4 regions of the Rhizobium sp. WYCCWR 11152 genome follow, and region 4 is predicted to be linked to each of the others. Evidence: predicted binding sites of a transcription regulator. Region 4 holds the regulator's gene; each other region holds the start of a gene.
What was found. The regulator PhoB, encoded in region 4, activates phosphate uptake and scavenging genes when phosphate is short. The targets are predictions, from matches to a motif close to TGTCATNNANCTGTCAT.
Positions count from the first base shown of each region.

Region 1: a site for PhoB is predicted at 877-893, ahead of pstS (phosphate ABC transporter substrate-binding protein PstS). Genes of this name have one in related genera too.
Region 2: a site for PhoB is predicted at 2,427-2,443, ahead of G9X67_RS29455 (NAD-glutamate dehydrogenase). Genes of this name have one in related genera too.
Region 3: a site for PhoB is predicted at 1,435-1,451, ahead of G9X67_RS19130 (alpha-D-ribose 1-methylphosphonate 5-triphosphate diphosphatase). Genes of this name have one in related genera too.

Region 1 is NZ_JABFCP010000009.1:896,512-900,613, forward strand. Features, by position in the region: gene G9X67_RS19640 (EAL domain-containing protein) at 1-651, shown strand, start outside; gene pstS (phosphate ABC transporter substrate-binding protein PstS) at 1,005-2,027, shown strand; gene pstC (phosphate ABC transporter permease subunit PstC) at 2,113-3,090, shown strand; gene pstA (phosphate ABC transporter permease PstA) at 3,093-3,950, shown strand; gene pstB (phosphate ABC transporter ATP-binding protein PstB) at 3,947-4,102, shown strand, end outside.
Region 2 is NZ_JABFCP010000020.1:423,203-427,304, forward strand. Features, by position in the region: gene G9X67_RS29440 (GGDEF domain-containing protein) at 1-688, opposite strand, end outside; gene G9X67_RS29445 (carbonic anhydrase) at 785-1,426, opposite strand; gene pdxY (pyridoxal kinase PdxY) at 1,498-2,373, opposite strand; gene G9X67_RS29455 (NAD-glutamate dehydrogenase) at 2,650-4,102, shown strand, end outside.
Region 3 is NZ_JABFCP010000009.1:786,772-790,873, reverse strand. Features, by position in the region: gene purN (phosphoribosylglycinamide formyltransferase) at 1-211, shown strand, start outside; gene G9X67_RS19130 (alpha-D-ribose 1-methylphosphonate 5-triphosphate diphosphatase) at 208-1,377, opposite strand; gene G9X67_RS19125 (NUDIX domain-containing protein) at 1,522-2,115, opposite strand; gene G9X67_RS19120 (molybdopterin oxidoreductase family protein) at 2,112-4,102, opposite strand, start outside.
Region 4 is NZ_JABFCP010000011.1:275,068-279,169, forward strand. Features, by position in the region: gene G9X67_RS22870 (aspartate aminotransferase family protein) at 1-59, opposite strand, end outside; gene G9X67_RS22875 (GcrA family cell cycle regulator) at 480-1,013, shown strand; gene phoB (phosphate regulon transcriptional regulator PhoB) at 1,261-1,944, opposite strand; gene phoU (phosphate signaling complex protein PhoU) at 2,077-2,790, opposite strand; gene pstB (phosphate ABC transporter ATP-binding protein PstB) at 2,835-3,650, opposite strand; gene pstA (phosphate ABC transporter permease PstA) at 3,666-4,102, opposite strand, start outside.

The DNA.
Region 1 (4,102 bases), on a different contig from region 4:
GAAGCACTGGCGCGCTGGAAAACTGCAACGGGAAACGTCAGCCCGGAAATATTCATCCCGCTTGCTGAAAGGTGTGGCCTCATCGATGCCCTTGGCGTCCATATGCTGAGAACGTCGATCGGGCATGCCAAGAGCTGGCCCGGTCTGACTTTGTCGGTGAACGTTTCGCCGATCCAGCTCTGCAATCCGGAATTTGCTGCCCAGGTGATCGCGATCCTGCAGGAGTTGGATTTCGATCCAAACCGCCTGACACTGGAAATCACCGAAGGCGTTCTGATGACAAATCCGGATCAGGCCCGTCGGTCGATAGACCAACTCAAGCGCGTCGGCATAAAGTTTGCTCTTGATGATTTTGGCTGCGGCTACGCCAGCATCGGTGCATTGCGGCAGTTTGGGTTTGATCGCATGAAGATCGACCGCTCGCTCGTGTCCGCTCTCGATGTAACCGCAAATGGCGCCGATATTCTTCGGGCAACCATCTCCCTGGCGACTGCTCTGCAGATACCCGTGACCGCCGAAGGTATTGAGAATACCCGTCAGGCGGCGATCTTGCGAGACGCCGGCTGCGACCAGCTTCAAGGGTATATGCTCGGAAAACCCATGTCGGCATGCGACATATCCAGCAGGCTGCGAGAAGAGTCGGCCGCGTGATCTCGTAAAGGCCATCGCACGAATTCGGTATCGGCCACGAGCCGCCCGGTATTTCGAAATCCTGAAAACGACATTTGCAGGCATCGCTGCGGCAATCCACCACAGCCATGCGTCAATCTATCCCAATGTTTTTGCTAAGGCTTTGTTAAATCCGCGATTCAATCGAAAGGCCGTAACTGCCGCGTTTGACGCACGGCCCTGCATTCGGTTTCGGCGGTCAAAAACCGTCATCAAACTGTAATAAAACGCGCCTAGCCCGCCTGATGTGACGAGAATTTCAGCGCCCCGACAATGGACACCCCCTCCATGGCGCTGGCCTCATTGTTTTTCAAATCCATTAGGGAAGCGCTCATATGCTCACCAAGAAACTTCTTTCGGCCTGCCTCGGTGCGGGCCTGGTCGCCGCGCTGGCGGTTTCGGCCTCCGCCGCCGATATCACCGGCGCCGGCTCCACCTTCGTCTACCCCGTCCTGTCCAAGTGGTCTGCGGACTACAACAAGCAGACCGGCGACAAGCTGAACTACCAGTCGATCGGTTCGGGCGGCGGCATCGCCCAGATCAAGGCTGCAACGGTTGACTTCGGCGCGTCCGACGCCCCGATGAAGCCGGAAGACCTGACGACTGGCGGCTTCGGTCAGTTCCCGCTCGTCGTCGGCGGCATCGTGCCCGTCATCAACGTCAAGGGCATCAAGTCGGGCGAACTGAAGCTCACGGGCAAGGTTCTCGCCGACATCTACCTCGGCAACGTCACCAAGTGGAACGACAAGGCCATCGCCGATCTGAACCGCGGTTTGAAACTGCCCGACAGCCAGATCGCCGTCGTCCACCGTTCGGACGGTTCGGGCACCTCCTTCAACTGGACCAACTACTTCTCCAAGGTCAACGAAGACTGGAAGAGCAAGGTCGGCGAAGGCACGGCCGTCAACTGGCCGGTCGGCATCGGCGGCAAGGGCAATGAGGGCGTTGCCGCATACGTCACCCGCGTCAAGGATTCGATCGGTTATGTCGAATACGCCTACGCCCTGCAGAACAAGCTGCCTTACGTGCTGATCCAGAACGCCGCAGGCCAGTATCCGAAGCCGAATGCCGAAAGCTTCTCGGCTGCAGCTGCGAGCGCCGAATGGACCAAGGCTCAGGACTTCTACCTGATCATGACCAATGCTCCGGGCGAAAAGGCCTGGCCGGTGACTGCCACGACCTGGGCGATCATGTACAAGGAGCCGAAGGATGCGGCGCGCTCCAAGGCCGCCTTCGCCTTCTTCAAATGGGCGCTCGAAAACGGCCAGAAGGAAGCTTCCTCGCTCGACTACGTTCCGCTTCCGGAAACTCTGGTGAAGCAGATCGAAGATTACTGGACGGCCTCCTTCAAGGGCTGATCCTGACGAAACTGCGGCCGGGGCGGCAAGCCAAGCTTTCCGCCCCGAATCCTTTGACATCCTCAAAGCAGCAGAGCGGACGGATATGAGCGAAGCAATGGCATCGCTGCCCGCCACAACCGCGGGCGTCAAGCGCCGCGACGGCGCGGCAGGCGATCGTATTTTTTATTGGATAGTTTTGGGCTGCGGCCTGTTTGTTCTGGTCGCACTGTTCGCAGCGGCGTTCTCCATGGTCTGGGACGGGTTTCTCGCGTTCCGGACCTTCGGCTTTGGCTTCCTGACCGGCATGGAATGGGATCCGGTTGCCCAGCGGTTCTCGGGCCTTGTGCCGATTTACGGCACGCTGGTCACCTCGGCGCTCGCCATGATCATCGGCGTTCCCGTGAGCCTCGGTATCGCCGTTTTCATTACCGAAGTTGCGCCGCGCTCCATTCGCGGTCCGATCGGCGGCGCCATCGAGCTTCTCGCCGGTATTCCCTCGATCATCTACGGCATGTGGGGTCTCTTCACGTTTGCTCCCTTCATGTCGGACTACGTTCAGCCGGTGCTGATCGACTGGCTAGGCCCGATCCCGATAATCGGCGCATTGTTCACCGGCGCCCCGCTCGGCATCGGCATGCTGACGTCAGGCATCGTGCTGGCGATCATGATTATCCCCTTCGTCTCCTCGGTCATGCGCGACGTCTTCCTGGTCGTCCCGGCGCAGTTGAAGGAATCGGCCTATGCGCTTGGTTCGACCAAGTGGGAAGTGGTGCGCGACATCGTCATTCCGCACACCCGCACCGCTGTCGTCGGCGGCATCTTCCTTGGTCTCGGCCGCGCGCTCGGAGAGACCATGGCGGTCACCTTCGTACTCGGCAACACCCATAACATCGCTGTGTCGTTGATGGAGCCCGGCACGTCGATCGCTGCGACGCTCGCCAACGAGTTTGCCGAAGCTTCGGATGATCTCTACAGGTCGTCGCTCTCGGCGCTCGGTCTCATCCTCTTCGTTGTCACCTTCATCGTTCTGGCGGCCGCCAAGCTCATGCTGGTGCGCATGGCAAGACAGAGGGGAGAGTAGTCATGGCCACCCATTCGGGTTCCATTTACCGCCGCCGCCAGATCGGCAGCATGATCGCGCTGTCGCTCTGTGGCATCGCGACCGTGGTCGGCCTGGTCTTTCTGGTTTGGATCCTCTGGACGACGCTGATACACGGCCTGTCTGCGCTCAGCCCTAGTCTCGTCACGGAAATGACGCCGCCGCCCGGCGAAGATGGCGGCGGTCTCGCTAACGCCTTCATGGGCAGCCTGCTGATGGTCGTTCTGGCTGTTATCATCGCCACGCCGATCGGCGTACTGGCCGGCACCTTCCTGTCGGAGTTCAGCCGCGGCAAGAAGATCGGCGAAGCAATCCGCTTCGTCAACGATATCCTGCTTTCGGCGCCGTCGATCATCATCGGCTTGTTTGTCTATGAGCTGGTCGTCCGCCCGACGTCACGCTTTTCCGGCTTTGCCGGCGGCATCGCGCTCGCCTTCATCTTCCTGCCGGTCGTGGTGCGCACCACCGACGAGATGTTGCGGCTGGTTCCGGACGTCATGCGGGAGGCAGCACTTTCGCTGGGCATCCCGCGCTGGAAGGTAACGGTCAACATACTCTACCGCGCCGCCTCCGCAGGCATCTTGACGGGTATCCTGCTTGCGATCGCCCGCATTTCGGGCGAAACCGCGCCACTCCTTTTTACGGCTCTGAACAACCAGTATTGGAGCTTGGACATGTCGCAGCCGATGGCGAATATTCCCGTCGTCATCTTCCAGTTCGCTATGAGCCCCTATGAGCAATGGCAGAATCTCGCCTGGGCCGGCGCCTTCGTCATGACGGCGATCGTGCTTCTCCTCAGCGTGGGCTCCCGCGCCATCCTCAACCGCAGGAATGCGAAATGATGCTTGAGAACAAAGCCTTCGAACCTCGCCCGGCCCACTCGGCCATAACAGTCGACAAGATGGCGCTGACCGGCGTCAACTTCTACTACGGCGATGCCCACGCGATCCGCGACGTCACCCTGAGCTTTCCCGAGCGCCAGGTCTCGGCTCTC
Region 2 (4,102 bases), on a different contig from region 4:
GCGCGGAGGAATGGAAAACCATGTGATCCATGCCCTCGCCGAGCATGACCTTGCCCTGTACGAAAAGCTCCACCGGCAATCTGGCGGAAGCCCCTTGGTTGAGATAACGGGTGCCGATCCCGGTGATCAGCCTTTCGCCGTAATAGGTCAGCAGGATACCCATCAGCTGGTTGGATTTCTCAAGCAGCACCGGATCGCTGATCAGCGGCGAAAGCGCATCGACGACGGCAAGCTGCTTGAGAGCCGCATACCAGTAGATGGAACCGGGATCACTGCCGGTATAACGCCCCTGGTCTACGGCGCTGCGCGCCGCGACGATGCGGCTGTAGGCAAGGCTGAGAATCGATAATTCGCCGACGAGCCCCTCGTCGAGCGCATCGCGGGAGGGCAGGCTGGCATAAAAAGCGTGGCGTTCGCGATCGAGCGTCACCCGGCTTTGCTGCATGTCGATGGCAGTCCTGCTGCTGGGGTCTGCGAGGTAGCGGCGGGTGGCGCCGATCTCAGTCAGAATCTCCGTTGCGGCGATCGACCCGCCACGGGCAAGCACATCGGCGAACTGCCGGTCCTTTTCGAGGTTCCAGTATTGATTGACCGAAGAACGTATGACGACGACGCCTTCAATGAGCATGAAGACGAAGGGCAGCATGATGGCGGCCAGGATAACCCTTTTGATGGTTTCGAACTTCATCGCCAATCGCCACGGTGATCAAAACGTCGGTCGTGCGCGACCAATTGACGGCGAGCTTAACAACAATCCTTAAAAAACTGATAAACTGGCATGTCCCTAGATTTCGGGACGAATGAAGTCGCGTGTCTCGGCGTCCATGACCCAGAGTTCACCGGTCGAAATGTCGAACCAGGCACCGTGGAGATGAATCTTTCCCGCTTCCTCGAGCGCCTTGATGTCGGGAAAGCTTCTGAGATTGTTGATCGAATTGCGGATGGAGACACGCTCCAGCGCCGTCTGCCGCTCGGCCGCTGTCATCACGTCGTTGCTCTGGATCTGTTCGGCGGCGGGTTTGACCAGCGACATCCAGCGGCCGATGAAATCGCCGGGCGACAATGGCTCGGCATTCGGATCGAGTGCTGAGCGGATGCCGCCGCAGCGGCCGTGGCCCATGACGACGATATCCGAGACCTTCAGCACCTGCACGGCAAATTCGAGTGCGGCCGAGGTCGAATGAAAATGACCGTCCGGCTCGTAAGGCGGCACCATGTTGGCGACGTTGCGGATGACGAAGAGCTCGCCCGGGCCGGCATCGAAGATCAGCTCGGGTGCCGCGCGAGAGTCCGAACAGGCAATGACAAGCGTATGGGGACTCTGACCGTTTTCGGCAAGCTGCCGATACCTGTCGCGGGCGTCGGCATAACGCCCGTTCATAAAGTTGCGATAGCCGTCCAGAAGGGGATTTGGAAAACGCTGCATGCTTCTGGATTAGCGCGCGCCGAAGACAAGATCAACTGCTGCACTGCAAAATGAGCATATCGGCAGATGCGTCATTTTTTCCGCCGCTGCGCCGGGTGCACGAGGCGGCGCATCTGCACCATGGCCATCGGCGTCGAAAGACTGGAAGCATCGCTTGCCAGCATCAACTCGTTGCTGCCGCGCTTGACGGCACGCGCAAGCACCTCGAAGACGCTGGCGGTGGCAAGCTGCAGTGCCTTTTCGTCCTCGATCCCGGAGAGCAGGCGCGACAGGAAGACGGCGGCGATGAGGTCGCCGAGACCATTCGGCGGGTTCTCGACAACACGATGCTCGGCAAGAAGGGCGTGACGGCCGGAAAGATAGAGATTGCCGGTACCACCCGCCATCATCGGCACCGCCGAAGTGACGAGCATGCGCGATGGTCCGAGCGCGAGCGCCGCCTCCATGATCGCGCTGTTGTCTTCGAGGGCTGCCCCCGAAAGCCATGCGAGCTCGTAGCGGTTCGGCGTTGCGAGCGAGGCGAGCGGAATGAGATGGTCGCGAATGGCCTCAGCGGTCGCTTCCGGCACGTAAAGGCCGCCGAGATCGCCCATGACGGGATCGCAGACATAGAGCAGCTCGGGATTGTTTTGCCTCAGCGCACCGATCAGCCGGGCGACGGAGCGCGCCTGGGCGGCATTGCCAAAATAGCCCGAGAGCACCGCCTTGACTTCGCCGATCCAGGGCGCACGGATCAGATCGTCGATCGCCGCGTCGAAATCCGTTTCCGCAAAAGTCAGCCGCGTCGAGCGGCCGTGGCCGGGATGCCAGGGCAGCACGATGGTCGGCAAGGCCCAGACCGGATGACCGAGCGTCTCCAGCGCAAAGACGGCTGCCCGGTTTCCGACCGAGCCCCGCACCACATGGCTGGAAATGACGATGACTGCGCCCGCTGCATTTTCCGACATGATATCCAAGATCCGAATGATGACCGCGTTTGATGATCTTTTTGACGCCACGCTGTCAACCATTCTTCATGCGGGCGTGGAAATGTTCGGCGGAACGAAAAACCGGAAGACGGGACTTTCGCTTTCGCTTGGCGAAGAAAGCGGAAAATCTCTTACAATTTCTCGTTTCCCGCGCCAAAAAAGCGTCAAAACAATCCTTCGGACCGCTCTTTTAGAGATTTTTTCGAAGAATCTTCTGCTAGCTTGCAAAAAATCAGACATTGAGGGAGGCGATCCATGGCTGCCAGAAACAATCCGAAACGGGAAAAGCAGATCGAAAGCGCGCGCAAGATCGCCAAGGCGACAGGCGAGGCGCATCTCGATCCGGAAATTCTCTTCGGCCGGGCAAGCAATGACGATCTCGAACTCTATACACCGGAAATGCTGGCGCTCTCCGCGGTGCATTCGGCAAAGGAACTTGCTGCCTGGAACGGCAAGGCGCCCCGCGTCGGCATCGACACGATTGCCGATGTGACGCCTGATGGCATCGCCGTCTCGGTGCTTTCAGTCACCGACCAGAACATGCCTTTTCTGTTTGAATCGGTCATGGGCGAAGTGACGAGCACCTACCGCGACCTGTTCATGGCCGTGCATCCCATCCTTGTCATGGAAAAGGGCAAGGCGCTGACGACGTATTCCGCAGATCACCCGAGCGATCCGGCCAACCGCGTCAGCCATATCCAGCTTCATATAGCGCCCCTCAATTCCGCCCAGGCCGCCGATCTCGTCAAACGCATCGAAAAAGTCCTCGAACAGGTCCGCCTGTCGGTTTTCGACTGGAAGCCGATGCTTTCCAAGATCGACGGAGTGATCGCCGAGCTTGCGGCCAACGGCGCCAGCCGGAAGAAGGCCGATCGCGACGAAGCCGTCGCTTTCCTGACCTGGCTGCGCGATGAGAATTTCACTTTCCTCGGCATGCGGGAATATGTCTATTCCGGCAAGGGGACCGATGCCAGGGTCGAGCGCGACAAGGGTGCTGGCCTCGGCATCCTTTCCAACCCCGATGTTCTCGTGCTGCGCACCGGCAAGGACGCCGTGACGACGACGCCTGAGATCCTTGCCTTCCTCGACGGCCCCGACTTCCTGATCGTCACCAAGGCGAATGTGAAATCGATCGTCCATCGCCGCGCCTATATGGATTATGTCGGCGTCAAGCGCTTCGACGCGGAGGGCAACGTCACCGGTGAGCTGCGCATCGTCGGCCTTTTCACCTCGACCGCCTATACCTCGCTCGCCTCGGAAATCCCGCTGCTGCGTTCCAAGATCGACAAGGTGAAGGAACATTTCGGCTTCGACCCGATGAGCCATTCCGGCCGCATGCTCGACAACACCCTGGAATCCTATCCGCGCGACGATCTTTTCCAGATCGACACGACGCTGCTTGCAAGTTTTGCCGAACAGATCAACGACTTGGCCGATCGGCCGCGCGTCCGCGTCCTGCCGCGAATCGACCATTTCGACCGCTTCGTCTCGGTGATCATCTATGTGCCGCGTGAGGAATATGATTCGATCGTCCGCGAACGGATCGGCACCTATCTGAAGACTGTCTATGACGGCCGTGTCTCCGCCTATTACCCGGCTTTCCCGGAAGGCGGCGTGGCGCGCGTGCATTTCATCATCGGCCGCTCGGGCGGCAAGACGCCACGCATTCCGCAGGCAAAACTCGAGCAGGTGATCCGCGAGATCACGG
Region 3 (4,102 bases), on a different contig from region 4:
CGGCCAGGCGGCCGTGCCGGTTCTTTCCGGCGACACGGCCGAAAGCCTTGCCGCGCGTGTGCTCACCATCGAACACCAGATCTATCCACAAGCGCTGCGGCTCTTTGCCGAAGGCCGTGTGACGATGGAAGGCGGCAAGGCCGTCGGCGCGGAGGCTTCGACCGCCGCACCCAAGACCCAGCTTATTTCGCTGATCGGCGACCGCGCTTAAGCCGCCAGCGCCCGCAACGGATGCAGCGTGCCGTCGCTGTAGACGAAGCGGCCGGCGCGGAAGGTGGCGCGGATGCGATTGATATCACCCGGCTCGACCACGACCAGATCGGCGCGTTGGCCGATGGCGATCTCGCCACGATCCGACAGACCGGCGGAACGGGCCGCATTGCCGGTCGCCATGGCGACGCCTGCCGGCAGGCCGCCTTCCACCATGTCGGCAAGCTTGAAGATGCCGGGCACGAAGGCAGCCGGATGATAATCGGCGGCGATGATGCTCAGCAATCCGGCCCTTGCAGCATCGAGCGCGCTGAGATTGCCCGACATCGACTGGCCGCGCAGCGCGTTCGGCGCGCCCATCAACGTCCAGAGGCCGCGACGGCGCGCCTCCTCCGCCGCAGGTGCAGTGACCGGAAACTCGCTGATGGTGACGCCGAGATCGTGCATCTCGGCGACTTTTTCGGCGCTGTCATCGTCATGCGAGGCAAGCGACAGCTTGTGCTTCAGCGACAGCGCGACAATCTCCTTCAGCTTGGCCTCGATGTCTGGATTGCTGCGCATGGCGATGCGCTTGGCAACGATCTCCGCCGCCATTTCCTCGGAGATGGCGCGGCGCTCGGAAATGCTGAGGATGTAGCTCTGCAGGTTGTTGTACTGTCCCTGGCCCGGCGTGTGGTCGGTGAGCGAGACCATGTCGATCTGATCGGCATTCAGCAGGCGCTCGAGCGCAGGAGCTGCACCAACATTGGTGATTTCGTAGCGGGCGTGGACGCGGTGGTCGATCAGCAGATCGTCGCGCAGGCGATTGATGCCCTCGATCACCGCTGATGTCGTCTCCAGCGAACGGACGTGGCCGTAGACGCTTTCGGTCGCAAAGGAGACGGCGGCAAACGCCGTGGTGACACCGGCGGCGGCAAGCTTCTTGTCGAGTTCGTGGATACCGAAATCGATCGGCATCGTCGCGTTCGGCCGTGGGGCGATCTCGCGCTCGATCATGTCGCCGTGGAGATCGACGAATCCCGGCATCAGCAGCCGCCCGCCGCCATCGATGGCAGCGCCGGCGACCGGCTCCGGCCTGATCTCGGCGATGGCGCCACCCTCAACACGCACGGAACCTTCACTCACCACCTCGTTTGGGAGAACGAGGGTGAAATTGCTGAGCCACATGGGCTTTCTCCTGACCGCATTCGATGATTGACAGACCGCAGCGGATAGAACCGCTTCGTGACAGTCGTATGAAATTTTGCGCCGTATCACCTTAAAGCGGAAACTTGCGCTTTGGAAATGATCCGATGCGGTCGCCCCGCAGATTCAGGCCGTCAGCCTTGCCCTATTCAACATGGCCCATTGCAGAAGCACGATCGTTTTGACGTCGAAGATCTCGCCGGTTTCGATCATCGCTGCCGCCTCGTCGAGCGGGATCTCAAGGACTTCGATATCCTCGTGTTCCTCGTCCAGGCCACCGCCTTCGGCCACGCGGTCGGCGATGTCGACGAGGGCTGCGAAGAAATGCACGACCTCGGTGACGGCACCCGGCGATGTATAGGATCTGAACAGGAAGCGCGCATCGCGCAGGCGATAGCCGGTCTCCTCCATCGCCTCGCGACGGATCGCCGCTTCGGGATGGTCATCGTCGAGAAGGCCGGCCGGCACCTCGATTATCCAGGCGGCATCGCCGTTGAGATGAACGGCGAGGCGGAATTGGCGGACGAGAACGACGAGGTCGCGCTTGGGATCATAAAGCAGGATGCAGGCGGCCGGCGTGCGGTGGTAGACCTCCCGCTTCAACCGTTGGGTTGCGCCCTTGCGGTCGATATAGTCGAGGAGGTAGCTGCTCAGCCGCGTCCACCCATTCGACAGTGTTTCTTCGCTGACGATCTTCACGCGTGATTTCGGCTGCATCATGCTGCGTCCCTGCGAAGCCAGACCTTGTTGTCATGGACGGCCGCCCCGCCATAAGGCGCGACAGGGTCGGCGCCGGTCAAGACGTTGATGCCCTCGCCGTCAACATGCGCCTTGTTCGGCCAGAGGCCCTCGGCAATCAGCACGCCTGACTTCACTTCGGTAGTGATACGGGCGTGGATGCGCAGATCGCCGCGGCTGTTGCCGATTCGGACAAGATCGCCATGGACGATTCCGTTGGCTTCGGCGTCGGCCGGATTGATCATCACCTCGGGGCGGCCTTCCTTCTGGCGGGAGGTCTTGGTCTCGGAAAAGCTCGAATTCAGGAAGTTGCGCGCCGGCGACGTGGCGAGCCGGAAGGGATGCTCGGAATCGGCGACTTCGATGACATCGACCTGATCGGGGAAGGCCGGAAGCGCGGCGTGCGGCCCAAGCGCGCCGATCGCCGCTGGCGGCTTATTCGGCGCCGGCTGATTGATCCAGTCCGGGCGGAAATGGAACTTGCCATCCGGATGGGCAAAGCCGTTTAGGTAATGCGCTTCCTCGAAAGCAGGCTGGCGATCGAACCATTTATGTTCGAGGAAATGGTCGTAGCCCGGCAGGCCGCTCGATTCGAGGATGCGGTCGACCATCTCTCGGGCGGTGAAGCCGAAGCCGGGGCGATCGGCGACGCCGAGGCGTTTGGCAAGCTCCTCGATGACGAAGAGATTGGTGCGCACGGTCGGCGGCGGTTCGACCAGCTTCGGCCCCAGCAGGATATGGTTCTGGCCGCCGGCGCGGTAGATGTCGTCATGTTCGACGAACATCGTTGCCGGGATGACGATATCGGCGATCTCGGCCGTTTCGGTCATGAACTGCTCATGCACGGCGACGAAGAGGTCGTTGCGGGCAAAGCCGCGTCTGACGAGGCGCTGCTCGGGGGCGATGTTTGCGGGATTGGTGTTCTGGATCAGCATAGCCGTCACCGGACCGCGGTGGCGCAGCGCCACGGCATCGCCGGTCAGCACGCGGCCGATCTGCGACTGGTCAAGCATGCGGATATCGGCATCCTTCATCGACCGGCCGGTCAGTTCCGCGCCGTTCATGCGGAAGATATCGCTGTTCGAATGGAAGGCGCCGCCGCCCTCATATTGCCAGGAGCCGAGAACGGTGGCGATCGAGGCGGCCGCATGCATGGCGACCGCGCCGTTGCGCTGGCGGGTGAAGCCGTAACCCAGGCGGAAGAAGGTCTTCTTCGTCGTGCCGACGAGGCTGGCGAAGGCTTCGATCTCCTCGACCGAAAGGCCGGTGATGGCAGCGGCCCATTGCGGCGTCTTCGTTTTCAGATGCGCTTCGAGACCCTCGGGATCATCGGCGTATCTCGCCATGTACGCGCGGTCGGCGTAACCGTCGCGGAAGGCGATGTGCATGACGGCGCAAGCGAGTGCGGCGTCGGTACCCGGCCTGACGATCAGCGCCATGTCGGCCTGCTTCATCGTCGGATTGTCGTAAATATCTATGACGACGATCTTCGCGCCGCGCTCCTTGCGCGACCTGATGGCGTGGGTCATCACATTGACCTGGGTCGACACCGCGTTGGTGCCCCAGATGACGACGCAATCGGTGCGGCCCATCTCGCGCGGATCGGGACCGCGCAGCGTGCCGGTCGCCATGGTGAAGCCGGTCCAGGCGGGGTTGGTGCAGATCGAGGAGAAGAAGCCGGAGTAGCGCTTGGCATGACGCAAGCGATCGATGGAATCGCGCTGCACCCAGCCCATGGTGCCGGCGTAGAAATAGGGCCAGATCGCCTCGCTGCCGTCCCTTGCCTCGGACTTCACAAAGGCTTCGGCGATCTCATCCAGCGCATCGTCCCAGGAAATCTGCTGCCACTGCCCTGCCCCCTTGGCGCCGGCGCGGCGTAGCGGATGCATCAGGCGGTCGGGATGGTAGAGCCGCTCGGCATAACGGGCGACCTTGGCGCAGATGACGCCCGACGTGTAGGAATGGTCGC
Region 4 (4,102 bases):
CGCTCGAACCGCAGCGGGGCACGAGAATAGGTGTCATAAAGCGGCGCGGCTTCAGCCATGGCGCGATCTCCATCAAAGTTGCCGGGCAATGACTCCGGCTAAGGAAACCAGGCCCGAAAAATCAAAAATGCCGCCTTGCGGCGGCGAGTGGCACTATTTCCTTTTCGCGCTGCAATGTCAATAAAACGGCGCCCTTAGCGTATGCAGCACAGGTGTACAGCGGCATTTTCAGTCTTCAACAGGCATTATTGCAGAAATGACACGCAGGGGCAGCAAGTTGGGGAAAACTACGAATTCGATTCATCCGGATTCATGCGACTCTTGTCACGGAGTCAGGCTCACACTAGGTTAAAGATCAATTACTAGACTGCATGCGGCGGAACTAGTCACCAAAATTGATCAAGCGTTTCTTGTTTCGGAGCTCCCGGGACAACGGTGAGGGATTCTGCCATCACCAACGCAAAAGGTGGAGACAGGGCATGAACTGGACAGACGAGCGGGTCGAGAAACTCAAGAAACTTTGGGCCGAAGGACTGAGCGCCAGCCAGATCGCTGCGCAGCTTGGCGGGGTCAGCCGAAACGCGGTCATCGGCAAAGTGCACCGGCTGTGCCTTCCCGGCCGTGCCAAGGCCGGCGGCACCAATACCGCGGCGCGAACGCCGAAGCGCAATACATCGGCGCCGCGCGCGCCGAACTTCGCCTCCCGGATCACGACCCGCACCGTCACCCGCCAGCAGGGCGCGACGATGCTGAAGGAAGAGATCGAGATCGAAACGATCGAGGAAATGGAATACGTGCCGCGAGGCAATGTGGTGGTGCCGATTTCGCGCCGCCTCGGCCTGACGGAACTAACCGAGCGCACCTGCAAATGGCCGGTCGGCGATCCGCTGAAGGACGACTTCCATTTCTGCGGCTGCGAGTCCCCCGACAATTCGCCCTATTGCGGCTATCACCAGAAGCTTGCCTACCAGCCGGTGAACGAACGCCGCAGGGCAGCAGCGCGGGCCAGTTGAGCGCGGGCAACCATCGTTAGAATGCAGAAAGCGGGCCGATTGGCCCGTTTTTTTATGCGCGGATGGAAGCTCAGGCTTCCCTCCGTTATGCTCGGCCTTGTGCCGAGCATCTGATCACCCCAATGACTTGAGGGTAAAACCTTTATTTTCAAATACTTAATTTAGCGAGCGCAGATCCTCGGCACAAGGCCGAGGATGACGTCGCGGGTTTTGCCAGGGCTTTGTCAGCAGGCTCAGATGGAAGCCCTCAGGCTTCCATCGAATAACCGGCGCCGCGGACGGTGCGGATGACGTCCTGCATGTTGGAGAAATTCAGCGCCTTGCGCAGGCGGCCGACATGGACGTCGACGGTGCGCTCGTCGACATAGATATCGTGGCCCCAGACGCCATCCAACAGCTGCGAGCGGGAGAAGACCCGGCCCGGCGACGACATCAGGAATTCCAGCAGGCGGAATTCGGTGGGGCCGAGGCGGACTTCGCGGGTCTTGCGATGGACGCGATGGGTCTCGCGGTCGAGCTCGATGTCACCGCATTTCAGCACCGTCGACAGCACCTCGGGGCGGGCGCGGCGCAGCATCGCCTTGACGCGGGCAACGAGCTCGGGGGTCGAGAAGGGCTTGACGACATAATCGTCGGCGCCCGTCGACAATCCACGGACACGCTCGCTCTCCTCGCCGCGCGCCGTCAGCATGATGATCGGCAGGCGCTCGGTTTCCGGCCGCATGCGCAGGCGCCGGCAGAGCTCGATGCCGGAAACGCCGGGCAGCATCCAATCGAGGATGAGAAGATCGGGCGTGCGCTCCTGGAGCCGCATTTCGGCTTCATCGCCACGAAGGATGGTATCGACCTCGAAGCCTTCCGCTTCGAGATTGTAGCGAAGAAGCACGCTGAGGGCTTCCTCGTCTTCAACAACTGCAACTCTCGGGATCATGCGTGTCGGTCTCCTCGCGCATGATCCTTAAACCAGGGTGATTTAAGCAGTGCATCCTGCGCAAATTCAAAAATTGGCTGCGACCTCTTTGCGCGCCCGGACGGGCGCGCACGCAATTGACTGTGCGGGCGGTTATTCGGTGACCGCGCCGACGGTGTTGGCGCTGTCATCCTTCGGACGATCACCTTCCGGCTGCGCGCCTGTCGCCATGTAAAAGATCGTCTCGGCGATGTTGGTGGCATGGTCGCCGATGCGCTCGATGTTCTTGGCGCAGAAGAGAAGATGCGTGCAGCTGGTGATGTTGCGCGGATCTTCCATCATGTAGGTCAGGAGTTCGCGGAACAGCGAGGTGTACATCGCGTCGATCTCGTTGTCGCGTTCACGGATCGCATTCGCCTTGTCGGCTGAACGATTGGTGTAGACATCGAGCACTTCCTTGAGCTGGACGAGCGCCAGCTCGGACAGATGCTCGAGGCCGCGGGCAAGCTTGCGGGGAACGCCGGTGCTTTGGACGGCGATGACGCGCTTGGCGGTGTTCTTGCCGAGGTCGCCGACGCGTTCGAGATCGGCGGCGATGCGGATCGAACCCATGATTTCACGCAGGTCCGAGGCCATCGGCTGACGGCGGGCGATCGTGACGATCGCCTTGTCGCCGATTTCGCGTTCGGCGTGATCGAGGATCACATCGTCCGAGATGACCTTCTGCGCCAGCGCCGTATCGCCGTTGACGAGGGCGCGCACGGATTCGCCGACCATCTGCTCGGCCAGGCCGCCCATTTCGGAAATCCGCCTGGACAGGAACTTCAGATCATCATCGTAGGCAGAAAAAATATGTGTCGATGCCATGGGGCTTTATCCTCGAATAACGGGAAGGCTTGGTGTCGCCAAAATCAACCGAAGCGACCCATGATGTAGTCCTGGGTGCGCGGATCGTCGGGATTGGTGAACATCTTGTCGGTGTCGTTCTCCTCGACGAGGTTGCCGAGGTGGAACATGGCGGTGCGCTGCGAGACACGCGCGGCCTGCTGCATGGAGTGGGTGACGATGACGATCGTATAGTTCTCGCGCAGCTCGTGGATCAGCTCCTCGACCTTGGCGGTGGCGATCGGGTCGAGCGCCGAGCAGGGCTCGTCCATCAGGATGACTTCCGGGCTGACGGCGACGGCACGCGCAATGCAAAGGCGCTGCTGCTGGCCGCCGGACAGGCCGGTGCCAGATTCATGCACGCGGTCCTTGACCTCGTTCCAGAGACCGGCGCGCTGCAGGCTGGTCTCGACGATCTGGTCGAGGTCGGCCTTCGACTTGGCAAGGCCATGGATGCGCGGGCCGTAGGAGACGTTTTCGTAGATCGTCTTCGGGAACGGGTTCGGCTTCTGGAAGACCATGCCGACGCGGGCGCGAAGTTCGACGACGTCGATATCGGGATCATAGACATCGTCGGTGTCGAGGGTGATCTTGCCGGTGACGCGGCAGCCGTCGATCGTGTCGTTCATGCGGTTGAGGCACCGCAGGAAGGTCGACTTGCCGCAGCCGGACGGGCCGATCAGGGCGGTTACGGTGTTTTCGCGGACGTTCAGGTTCACATCGAAAAGCGCGCGCTTCTCGCCGTAGTAAACCGAGACATCCTTTCCGATCATCTTATACGGGACGTTGCTCATCTTGTGATCCAGCGCCTTTTCAACTGCAGCTTCCGTCAACATGTTCATGATGTGTAACTCCGTTTACCAGCGGCGCTCGAAGCGACGACGCAAGAGGATGGCGCCCATGTTCATGACGATCAGGAACAGGAGCAGGACAATGATGGCACCCGAAGTACGCTCAACGAAGGCACGTTCTGCCTCGTTGGCCCACATATAGACCTGTACGGGCAGAGCCGTCGAGGGATCGAGCGGTGTCGTCGGCGCGTTGGCGACGAAGGCGACCATGCCGATCAGGAGCAGCGGCGCGGTTTCGCCGAGCGCGTGCGCCAGGCCGATGATCGTGCCGGTCAGGATGCCGGGCATGGCGAGCGGCAGCACATGGTGGAACACCATCTGCATCTTCGAAGCGCCGAGGCCGAGCGCTGCGGCGCGGATCGACGGCGGCACGGCGCGCAGTGCCGCACGCGTCGCGATGATGATCGTCGGCAGGGTCATCAGCGTCAGCACCAGGCCGCCGA